2 regions of the Peribacillus sp. JNUCC41 genome follow, and region 2 is predicted to be linked to the other one. Evidence: a T-box and tRNA genes for the amino acid it is inferred to sense, from the RefSeq annotation. Region 2 holds a T-box; the other holds one or more tRNA genes.
What was found. A T-box is a leader RNA that pairs with one kind of tRNA and senses whether it is charged. The one in region 2 lies ahead of JNUCC41_RS00860 (valine--tRNA ligase), so its partner is inferred to be a tRNA-Val.
Positions count from the first base shown of each region.

Region 1: it encodes a tRNA-Val, which carries the amino acid that the T-box ahead of JNUCC41_RS00860 (valine--tRNA ligase) is inferred to sense. The anticodon was not compared.

Region 1 covers NZ_CP062163.1:3,741,086-3,746,160, forward strand. The annotation lists gene JNUCC41_RS26820 (HNH endonuclease) at 1-782, opposite strand, end outside; gene JNUCC41_RS18270 (GIY-YIG nuclease family protein) at 878-1,096, shown strand; gene JNUCC41_RS18275 (GIY-YIG nuclease family protein) at 1,175-1,867, shown strand; gene JNUCC41_RS27110 (hypothetical protein) at 2,059-2,187, shown strand; tRNA gene JNUCC41_RS18280 (tRNA-Val) at 2,345-2,417, shown strand; gene JNUCC41_RS18285 (hypothetical protein) at 3,114-3,329, shown strand; gene JNUCC41_RS18290 (hypothetical protein) at 4,082-4,303, shown strand; gene JNUCC41_RS18295 (hypothetical protein) at 4,535-5,075, shown strand, end outside.
Region 2 covers NZ_CP062163.1:171,077-176,151, forward strand. The annotation lists gene JNUCC41_RS00860 (valine--tRNA ligase) at 1-1,684, opposite strand, end outside; T-box leader at 1,727-1,955, opposite strand; gene JNUCC41_RS00865 (hypothetical protein) at 2,183-2,374, shown strand; gene ysxE (spore coat protein YsxE) at 2,431-3,501, opposite strand; gene spoVID (stage VI sporulation protein D) at 3,596-5,075, opposite strand, start outside.

The sequences.
Region 1 (5,075 bases), 1.9 Mb from region 2:
GAAACAGGAATTACATGATGTGTTTCTACATAATATTCACCGTTTGGTTTTTTGAAAGAGTAGGGTTCTAGGTTTAAAGCTTCACAAACCTGACATTTAAACCCTATTCTTCTTTTATATTCCTGCGCAATCGATCCTCTTTCAATATACCTGCTAACTCTTTCTTTAACCTCAGGAACAGCGGCATAATATTTTTTCTCTAATTTTGAAATGCTATCGCTATCTTCATTTGATTCATTAAAAACCAACTCTAAATTATCCGATCCACCCACAATATCTATTATTTTCTTGAAAGCTAGACGGCTTAATGGCATTGATGAACCTTGTTGTCCTTCAATTAAGTATTTATCATATTCTTCCGCTGAAAGGTCTAAGTTATCTAAAAGGATGGGTTTCCTTAATAATGTTTTTATATACCGTATTGGCACTCTATATCTAACTATATTTGCATCACCTTCGTCTTCCCAATATTCCTTCTCTGTACCTTTCATTGGTTCAGCTGAACCTAATATTTTTACCACTGCATAAATACCTCTAACCAGCTTCGGCTTACCAGCAAGTTGTTTCTTTGTTCTTCTGTCATGGCCAACCCTTATAACACCTAATTGTCCTGGCTTAAAGTCTTCCTTATGGTATTCAGAAACAGCAAAACTATCTTCAATTTTCCCAGATAATATAAATTCATCAATATACCACTTCTTGGGATTACAGAAAAAAGTCCAATAGCCAGTGGGTTTTACTTTTTCAGATTTATTTCCTTCAACAGAGAATCGTTTATCCATGATTTCACCTTCTAAATGTATGATTCTTATATTATATAATAAAGTATCTTTACTAAATTTATAAATCATTTGTTTTGTTATAGAATATATATAAAATGGAGATTATAGGAGAATGTTATAAGAACTTTTGTGAAACTACCAATCAGCAAGAATCTTTTGAACTTAGAACAAACTTTTATGTATATGAGTATTTTATTAAAGATTCCGGAGATGTTTTTTATGTTGGAAAAGGTGTTACTAAGCGTGCTTGGAAAGACACTCGAAACGCTGCCTGTGAACAAATAAAAAAAGATATGATTGGGATATTCGGATAGTCCAAGAAAATTTAACTGAAGAAGCTGCTTTAGAGTTGGAAAAAAGCCTTATAGGTAAAGTATAGGGAAGAAGGAGATTTGTTAACCAATATACTTCCTGGTGGAATAAAAGCTACAGATACGGAAATAGTAGCAAATGTAAAGTATCTACTTTTTCTTTTGGAAAAGAAAGTGATAAATATAAGTTTAAGTGAACTAGCTAATCTCTTTTTGATGAGTAGTTCTACTGTGTGGCACATTGCAAATGAGGGGCAATATAGCGAAGTCGAACCAACAATCCCAGAAAAAATAAACGAAATTATCAAACAATATCTTTCTAATGCTTACAATGAAGAACGCACACGTGCTGGAAATGCAAAGTATGTCTTATCACTTCTTGAAAAAGGTGTAATTAGATGTAGCCAAGCTAGAATTGCAGAACACTTTGGTATGACTCCATCAAATATTAGTAGTATAAAAAAAGGGCAGACGCATAATGATGTTCCACCTCTTATTCCTGACAATATTGGTGTTATTTTAGGGAAATTTAACCCCTTTTATTTATCAGAAGAAGAAAAACTAAAAGGTAGAATAGCTTTTATAGTCAGATTAAGAAATGAAGGTATTATTTCGATCACTAATACAGATATAGCTACACTTCTTAGCACCACTTCCTATTTAGTCGCTGAATTCACTCGTACTAACGAAGAACGAAAATATACCTATAAAGAAGTACGACCAACTAATGAGATAATGCAAAAACTTATACCATACTTTATATTAAAATCTTAGCTTTACTTAATTTTATAAGTATAAACAGAATTAACATTAAGTTGATTTAAAAGGCTATTAAAATGAAAGATGAACAGATACAAAAGCAATAGAAGAAATGGACAACGGGGAAAGAATAAAACCCATATCTGTTGGATAGAGAAAGAGAATAGGCCTTATGGGGAGTAGAATGGTAAAGGGGAGGAAAGTGAATGAGGCTTTATAACAACCCCATTCTTGTCACGTTAGCTAGCTTGGTGCAAGCCTCGTCTAAATATAACTTGTTAGGTTCAGCTTTAATTGATAAGAACTTATCGTTAAAGATCATCTTTTCCCAATAAACAGAACCGTCAACAAATGTTACTTTACAATTCTGCACAGTTGGTTTTCTGTATAAATACAATGCCATATTACTACCTTCCATAGACATTGGCATTCTCATTATGTTTGTATATCGTTCATTAGTATAATATTCCATAGAAACCTACATTTACATACGACTTGTTAGCTCAGTGGGCGAGCACTTCCTTGACAGGGAAGGGGTCGTGCGGTTCGAATCCCTCACAGGTCATCTTATAGTAGAAACCCTTGCTATGACTTTTTTTGAGCATTTTCCTTACTTTTGACAGTATGCAGTACCCGCGCAATATCAAGAAAACATAATGTGAAAAAAGACGGATTTAAATAGTGTTTCTGATGTCCTTGATGATCTAATAAGAGAAGTATTTGATACAAACTTTATGTCTGTGGATAAAAAAGTATCAAGTGCAAATAAAATAACTGAACTGAAGGTGAATACAGTAATAATGTTGAAGTGAAAGAATCAATCACCGATTATAAATTCGACAGCTATAAAAAATATTCCCTTATTGTATCAACTGTAACAATGTCAACTTTATTAGCAGTAATGAGCTCATTTTTTGTACTTATTATTAAGCAGGATAATGATTTATTTGTGAGTGAAATTAATAATTCTTTTCTTTTGATGATGGCAATTATACTTACAACATAGGGAGTAGTTATGAATTTTCTGAGTATATTATCAGTTCAAAAAAGAAAAGAACAGTTAATAAATTTTAGAAAACCTAAAATTCAAGATGAAAAGAGAGAGAAAGAAGTAAAAATGTTAGAGTAACTTAGTGGCAGACACACGGAAGATAAATTACTTAAAAACTTGTAATAATGATTTAAAACTTATTTTTTGCTTAAAATTGAGGTTTATAAGAATTAGGACAGTTCTATTTTCTAAAAAGGGGAATTTGATTTAATGAATATTACAGTTATCGCAGCAATAATTGGAGCTCTTTCCGCTATAGTTGGTTCGACTATAACTCAGGTAGCAAATTGGTTTCTAACTTCTCAAAATTATAAAAGGGAACTAGAAAAAGAATACCAACTAAACAAAGTAAATGCCTACGTCAAGTTATTTACAGCTATTAGTGAGCTTATTTATGATATAAATACTGCAAAAAAAGAAATTTAGAAGTAGAAGCACTGCTATTTAATCATGTTTTAATTATCGATGATCTATTACTTCGTGATGGAATATGGTTAGATGATGAGGAAATTAATATTACAAATGCAATAATAAAAGATCAAGGCGCTATTATTATTGATGAAAAAGAAAGAAAATTAAATTTACCATTATCCAATTTCGATTCAAATTTAATAGGGAATATTGAAAACCTAAAGGGGATTTGTCGAACAAAATCAAGAAAGGCTTTCTTTCAAAAATAAGTTTCAATAAAACTTTATAAGGATAGAGAGAGAAGCACCCATTATAATAGATGGGTGCTTTATATTTTATTTATAGATGAAGGGGTGTAAGGTTTGAGTAGTAAAAAAGTAACAGTCTGTTTCTTAATATTTTTCTATCGCCAAATTATACTTCTGGAGTTAACAGCAACAAGGTAGTACACGTAATAACTAGTGACTATCTAGAAACATTTGTTAACGAACGTAAAGAATTATTAAGTACTTTTTTGACGATTTAATTAATAACGATATCCATTAAAAAGTTTTTCAGACAAACGGCAGATATTTGGCAGAATAACGGCAGAGCAGTAGGTTTTAACCGTGGTAATATGCTATTAACGAAATATATCAAGAAGGCATTCACTGATTGTGGGTGTCTTTTTCTATGCCTTAAATGAGGTGATTGCATGAAGCTAAGTGATCATTTAAACAAAGATCAAAGATACATATTTATCCGATACATAAAGTGGAGGTGTAAATATGGATGATGTAGACATCAGCCCTTTGACTGAGGGGCTTAATAATATAGCGATGCAGTTTGTTTTTTGGATGGCTATTTGTTGGGCTGCTTATGTTATTGTAATTATAATTTTACGTATTATTAAGGTGCCAGATAAAATAGCTCATTTCTTTGCAACAGCTGCATTCTTAATTGCATTGTATTATTCATTTGTTAATGGCTATGTACCAGGAATTCAATGAAATTACAGTGGAAAATGGGAGGGAGGGCGTCGCGGCAGATTATAAACTGCTTCCTCTATTTTGGTGAAATCTTTTAGGAATGAAGAGGCTTATTAGAGTGCTAGCCTAGTGAAGAGTGTGTTCTTTTAAAGACTTTTCGGTCATATAGTGTGATAAACATTCATGTATAATTTGTAAAATATACAAAATTGCCCTTTCTATTGTATGATTGAGATGGAAAGGGGAAAATAAATGAGAAAAATATTATTCTTTTTATTACTAATAGGATTTCCAATAGTACTAACATTATTATTGAGATTATCCATTTTTCGATTTGCTCCTGGACAGGTAGATTCGTGGATTGCCTTTTGGGGAAGTTATGTTGGTGCAATAATAGGTGCGAGCGTAGTATACTTTGTGGCCAAGTTGCAAATTGGGAAACAATATGAACAGCAAATTAAAAGTATTAAATTAGAAAATGAGCATTCAATCAGTCGTGAAATGGAACAGTTTTTAATTACAACAAGGCTAGGTAAGTATGAAAAAACAATAAAAGTTTGTGAGAAACTGTCAAATTTAACAATTGAATTAAATAATGAATTTGTAAAGTATGTAACTTATACTGATATTATAAATAATAAAGAGGATCCGGATAGGGAAAATGATTTTAAGGAAAAAATTTATGCAATAAGAACCAAACATAGTGAGTTCCACGCTTTAATAATATTAAATACTACAGAATTAATGACATTATCTAATTACTCTCCAGATATTAAAGATTATTGTACAAAAT
Region 2 (5,075 bases):
GGCCTGGCGAGCTGCCCGTGGATAAGAAGTAACGCAGCGAATCGGCACCGTATTGATCGATTACATCCATCGGATCGACACCATTGCCAAGCGATTTACTCATCTTGCGCCCCTGTTCGTCACGAACCAGACCGTGTATCAGCACATCTTCAAATGGACGTTCACCTGTGAACTCAAGAGCTTGGAAAATCATCCGCGATACCCAGAAGAAAATGATATCATAGCCTGTCACAAGTGCCCCGGTTGGATAGTAGCGTTGGAAATCGACATTGTCCTTGTCAGGCCAGCCCATAGTCGAGAACGGCCATAATGCCGAGCTGAACCATGTATCAAGAACATCTGTATCTTGTTCCCAGTTTTCAGCGTCCGCAGGTTCTTCGTGACCTACATACACTTCACCTGTTTCTTTATGGTACCAGGCTGGAATGCGGTGACCCCACCAAAGCTGACGGGAAATGCACCAGTCGCGGATATTTTCCATCCAATGCAGGTACGTTTTTTCGAAACGGTCCGGTACGAAATGAACTTTTTCCTCATCGGTTCCTTTTTGAAGCTCAACGGATGCATCAGCCAACGGCTGCATTTTAACGAACCATTGAGTCGAAAGATACGGTTCAACAACAGCACCGCTTCTCTCTGAATGGCCGACTGAGTGAAGGTGATCTTCGATTTTGAAAAGTACTCCTTCTTCCTGAAGGTCCTTGACGATTTGTTTCCGGCATTCAAAACGGTCCATGCCTTCATATTTACCAGCCTTTTCATTCATCGAGCCATCTTCATGCATGACAAGGATGCGTTCCAAATCGTGACGGTTCCCGATTTCGAAGTCATTCGGATCATGAGCCGGAGTAATTTTGACCGCGCCTGAACCGAATTCCATATCGACATAATCATCACCGACAATCGGGATTTCCCGGCCTGTAATTGGCAAGCGGACCATTTTGCCGATCAAGTGTTTATAACGGTCATCTTCAGGGTGTACAGCCACAGCAGTATCGCCAAGCATAGTTTCTGGACGGGTGGTGGCAATTTCAATTTCTCCTGATCCGTCAACCAAAGGATATTTCATATGGTAAAATGCGCCCTGCACATCTTTGTAAATAACCTCGATATCGGATAACGCCGTTTTCGTTGATGGATCCCAGTTGATGATGTATTCGCCGCGATAAATCAAGCCCTTGTTATAAAGCGAAACGAACACTTCGCGCACAGCTTTTGAAAGCCCTTCATCAAGAGTGAAGCGTTCACGTGTATAATCAAGTCCAAGACCGAGCTTTGACCATTGATCACGGATATGGCTCGCATATTCCTCTTTCCATTTCCAAGTCTCTTCGACGAATTTTTCTCGCCCAAGGTCATAACGGCTCACGCCTTCCGCACGAAGTTTTTGTTCTACTTTCGCTTGAGTGGCGATACCGGCATGGTCCATGCCCGGTAACCATAAAACGTCATAGCCTTGCATCCTCTTCATGCGTGTCAATATATCTTGAAGCGTCGTATCCCAAGCGTGGCCAAGATGAAGCTTACCTGTCACGTTAGGCGGCGGGATGACAATCGTATATGGTTCTTTTTTATCGTCAACCGTCGTTTCGAAAAACTTTCCATCAAGCCACCATTTGTAGCGGCCTTTCTCTATCGTCTGCGGATCATATTTAGTCGGCATAGAAATTTGGTTCTCTTCCATAACATTTCCTCCTTTTTGGGCATAAAAAAACTTCCATCATCACAAAAGGACGAAGGAAGTTGTTCGCGGTGCCACCTTTTTTCCGAAAAAGAAAAAAATCTCTTTCGGCTCTCAAATCGGATAACGGCTCTTCACCGGCCTTCGCTACTAAGAGGTTCACGAAGACTGCTCGCGGACGACTTCGGATGCTGCTGCCTGGAAACCTCGCACCAATTTGGTTTCCTCTCTGAAAAGTGCATTTCATCTTACTATTTCCGGTCTTTGCATTGATTTATATTCATATGTAAAATCATTGAATGCATATAGTATATAGTACAAAAAACATGGGGCTCGAGTCAATCATCTTTTCGCTTACTTTCTCAGGAATCATCCCTTTTGATACAATTCAAGTTCATTTTCTTTATTTTATCCGCCAGAAACAGTGAATGTGACGGCTGTTTCACCTTTTCCACTGCCCACCCATACAATATAAGAAGTCCTAAAAAGGAAGGTAATATTATGAAGCGAAGATATACTCCCTATACTTTACCGCCTTGGGTGAAGAAATTCCGCGGTGTCTGCCAGCAGTTCATCTTCCCCTTTATTGTGTTCCAAGGATTACGTACGCTGATTTTCCCGACTTTCTTCGATATGCTCCTGCTAATCGCCTTTATTTTCCTGGCCATGTCTTTGTATTTCGAATGGATTTAAGTATTCCCTTACAGCAAAAAAATATACATGACTGGAGATGATCCAATCATGTATATTTAGCTTGGGGGTGATTGTTCTTCTTTGGCAGCCTCGGCGGCAGCCTTTTTCTGCTGTTCGATTTCTTCAATTTTCATCACCATATATTCAATATTTTTCAAAAGCCAAAATTGCCGCTGCAGTTGTGTAACATTATCTAGCTCTGAACGATGGCCCGTGCCATCGGAGTAACCCTTCACTAATTCCAAAGCTGACCCAGGGAATGCCAGATAGCTTTGCATGAGCAGCAATTCTTCTTCTTTCAACGGAAAATAACGAAAATAGTTATATAGCCAGTCAACGCAGTCATCGCATTGGACAGGATAGGTCCTGGCCGATTTAACGAGAAATGGCAGTAAATCGAAATGCGGCGGAGCTGTATTCGAATTCTCAAAATTGATGAAGTAGCCATAACCCCGCTCATCATAAACGAAATGCTTCATGGAAACCTTTCCGTGCGTGACGACGGTTCGAACCTTTTCACTATCCTTCGTTTTTTCATACCAGGTTTCAAATTTCTTGATCGAGTACCTCAGCGCCTGTGAAATATCAGTGTAGAAAGAACAAACCGTCAGTTCGAATGGAGACATATACCACTTCTTTTCACAGCTGACAATATACTCATCTATGAATTCCTTCTCGTTATTCCAGGCATCAAGCGTCCGCTCATAATGGGCTTCCCGTTCATCGATATCCACTTGTATTTCCTTAACGGAAAGTGTATGCATCCGAGCGAGCTCCCTGAACATTTGCTTATGATTTTCATCGCGCTCCCCGTCCCTATCATTATTGAGCCAGGGCATCAGGTAATACAAACGTCCATTATGAAGAACGGCGTAACGCTGATCCATCGTTTGATAAATGGGAACGATCCGGTTATAGCCGCGATGGTACAATTTTTGAACATTTTTGATAAAATCAATGCCGTTCTGCGGTAACATGGATTTCAAGGCAAATGTACCACGATCACTGTAAACTTTTTTTACACGTCCGAAGTCCTCAATATATTGTACATACATGGCATATTCCTTCAATACGGTCTCCGCGTCCCAATCCCGATTGGCAGGCTGCTGATTCTCGTTTTCCCTCACGAGACTCACTCACTTTCTCTAAAAAACTAAACGATCCGATTCCTCTAGCACCTAAAAAACAGGAGCAGACCATATGCTCTGCTCTCTGTCCTGGTCAATTCTTATATGCAACCGCCTTCGGTATATAGATGACTTGCCCTTCATGGACGTTCTGATTCGACTCCAATTCATTGCTGAAAAGTATCGATTGAACCGTAACATCATATCGTTGAGCCAAGTCATCAAGCGTTTCCCCTTGCTGAACAATGCAAACCTTCATCCTTACTAGTTCTTCTTCTTGTTTCCGTCCGAATAAATCCATGATGGATAGCTGCTTTTCATCATGATTGGCCGTTTCTTTATCATCACGTTCCGCGGCTTGTTTCCTGCCTTTGAAATTCTTACCATCCTTAGCCGGAGGCGCTGGTCTTTCCCTCTTTTTGAATAGATCTCTTATGGACGAATTGGATTCCTCTTCCTGTTCCACCTTCACATTCTCATTAAGGATAGGGCCCGCTGCAACGTCATCTTCTCCCTGCCGGATAACATCCTCGGATTCTATATTCGAAACAGGGCTATTTTGATGCTTGGTTGCATGATTTGGCTCTTCCACTACATCTTCTCTCAATGTCACCTTAGGAATCTCCATCTTCTCCATGGAATCCTGACTGCTTGGTACTTCCTCCAGTTTTGCCTCTCCCATTGAAGGTACTTTTTCCGCGGAGTCAGGAGGATCGCCGATTACTTCTTCTTCTACAGCTTCTTCCTCTCTATGCACTTCCGCTTCCCACTCCTCCTCTTCCGGATATGGTGAAACGGGCATTTCAAAAACTGGGGCATTATGCTGATCGCTTAAAAAAATCGGTTCCTCTTCTTCTTCTTCGTTTGCTTCGGAAACTCGTTTTGATTCTGCAGTAAAAGGCGCGTATAACTCTTCTTCCTCCTCATCACGGAAAATAGGCTGAAAATCCGGGATTGGCGGCACTGCAGCTGCATAAGGAATATATGACTCATTTTCCTCCCCATCCGTTTCTTCCTGTTCCTCTGTTTCCCCAACTTCCTGCTCAGTATCGTAACGTTCTTCCACATATGAATCATTATAGATTCCGGTTATCAAAAGGTCTGCCTGCAATTTCAAACAGTTATGCTCTGGCATGGCATAATCAAAGCTTTGAATCGAGACATCGACCTCATCCAATGAGGCAATCCGATTATTCGGAATCGTTATATCAACCGGAAAACGGTGTGTGAACTCATTAAGTCCATCGAGATGCCTCTCGACCTTTTGAACCGCTTTTGGCAAAAAGGTCTGCGAAAACTCCTCTTCTTCACCATTTTGCGAGCCTTTGTATTCACCGCTTAAATCTAACGAGCCTCGTATATAAACATATTGATCACTTTCTTGAATCGCCACATTCGGATCAAGGGAAATGGAATATAGCTCAGCCACTTCCTGTCCCTTCTGGAACCAAACGGATTCCTCTAAAGAAAATCGTAAATACGATTCATTTTCTTGCGACAAGACAACTCCTCCTTTCAGCTTCAGGAAACGGTACCTATACCAATACCAATCTATGAAGGAAGGAAGCTGATTA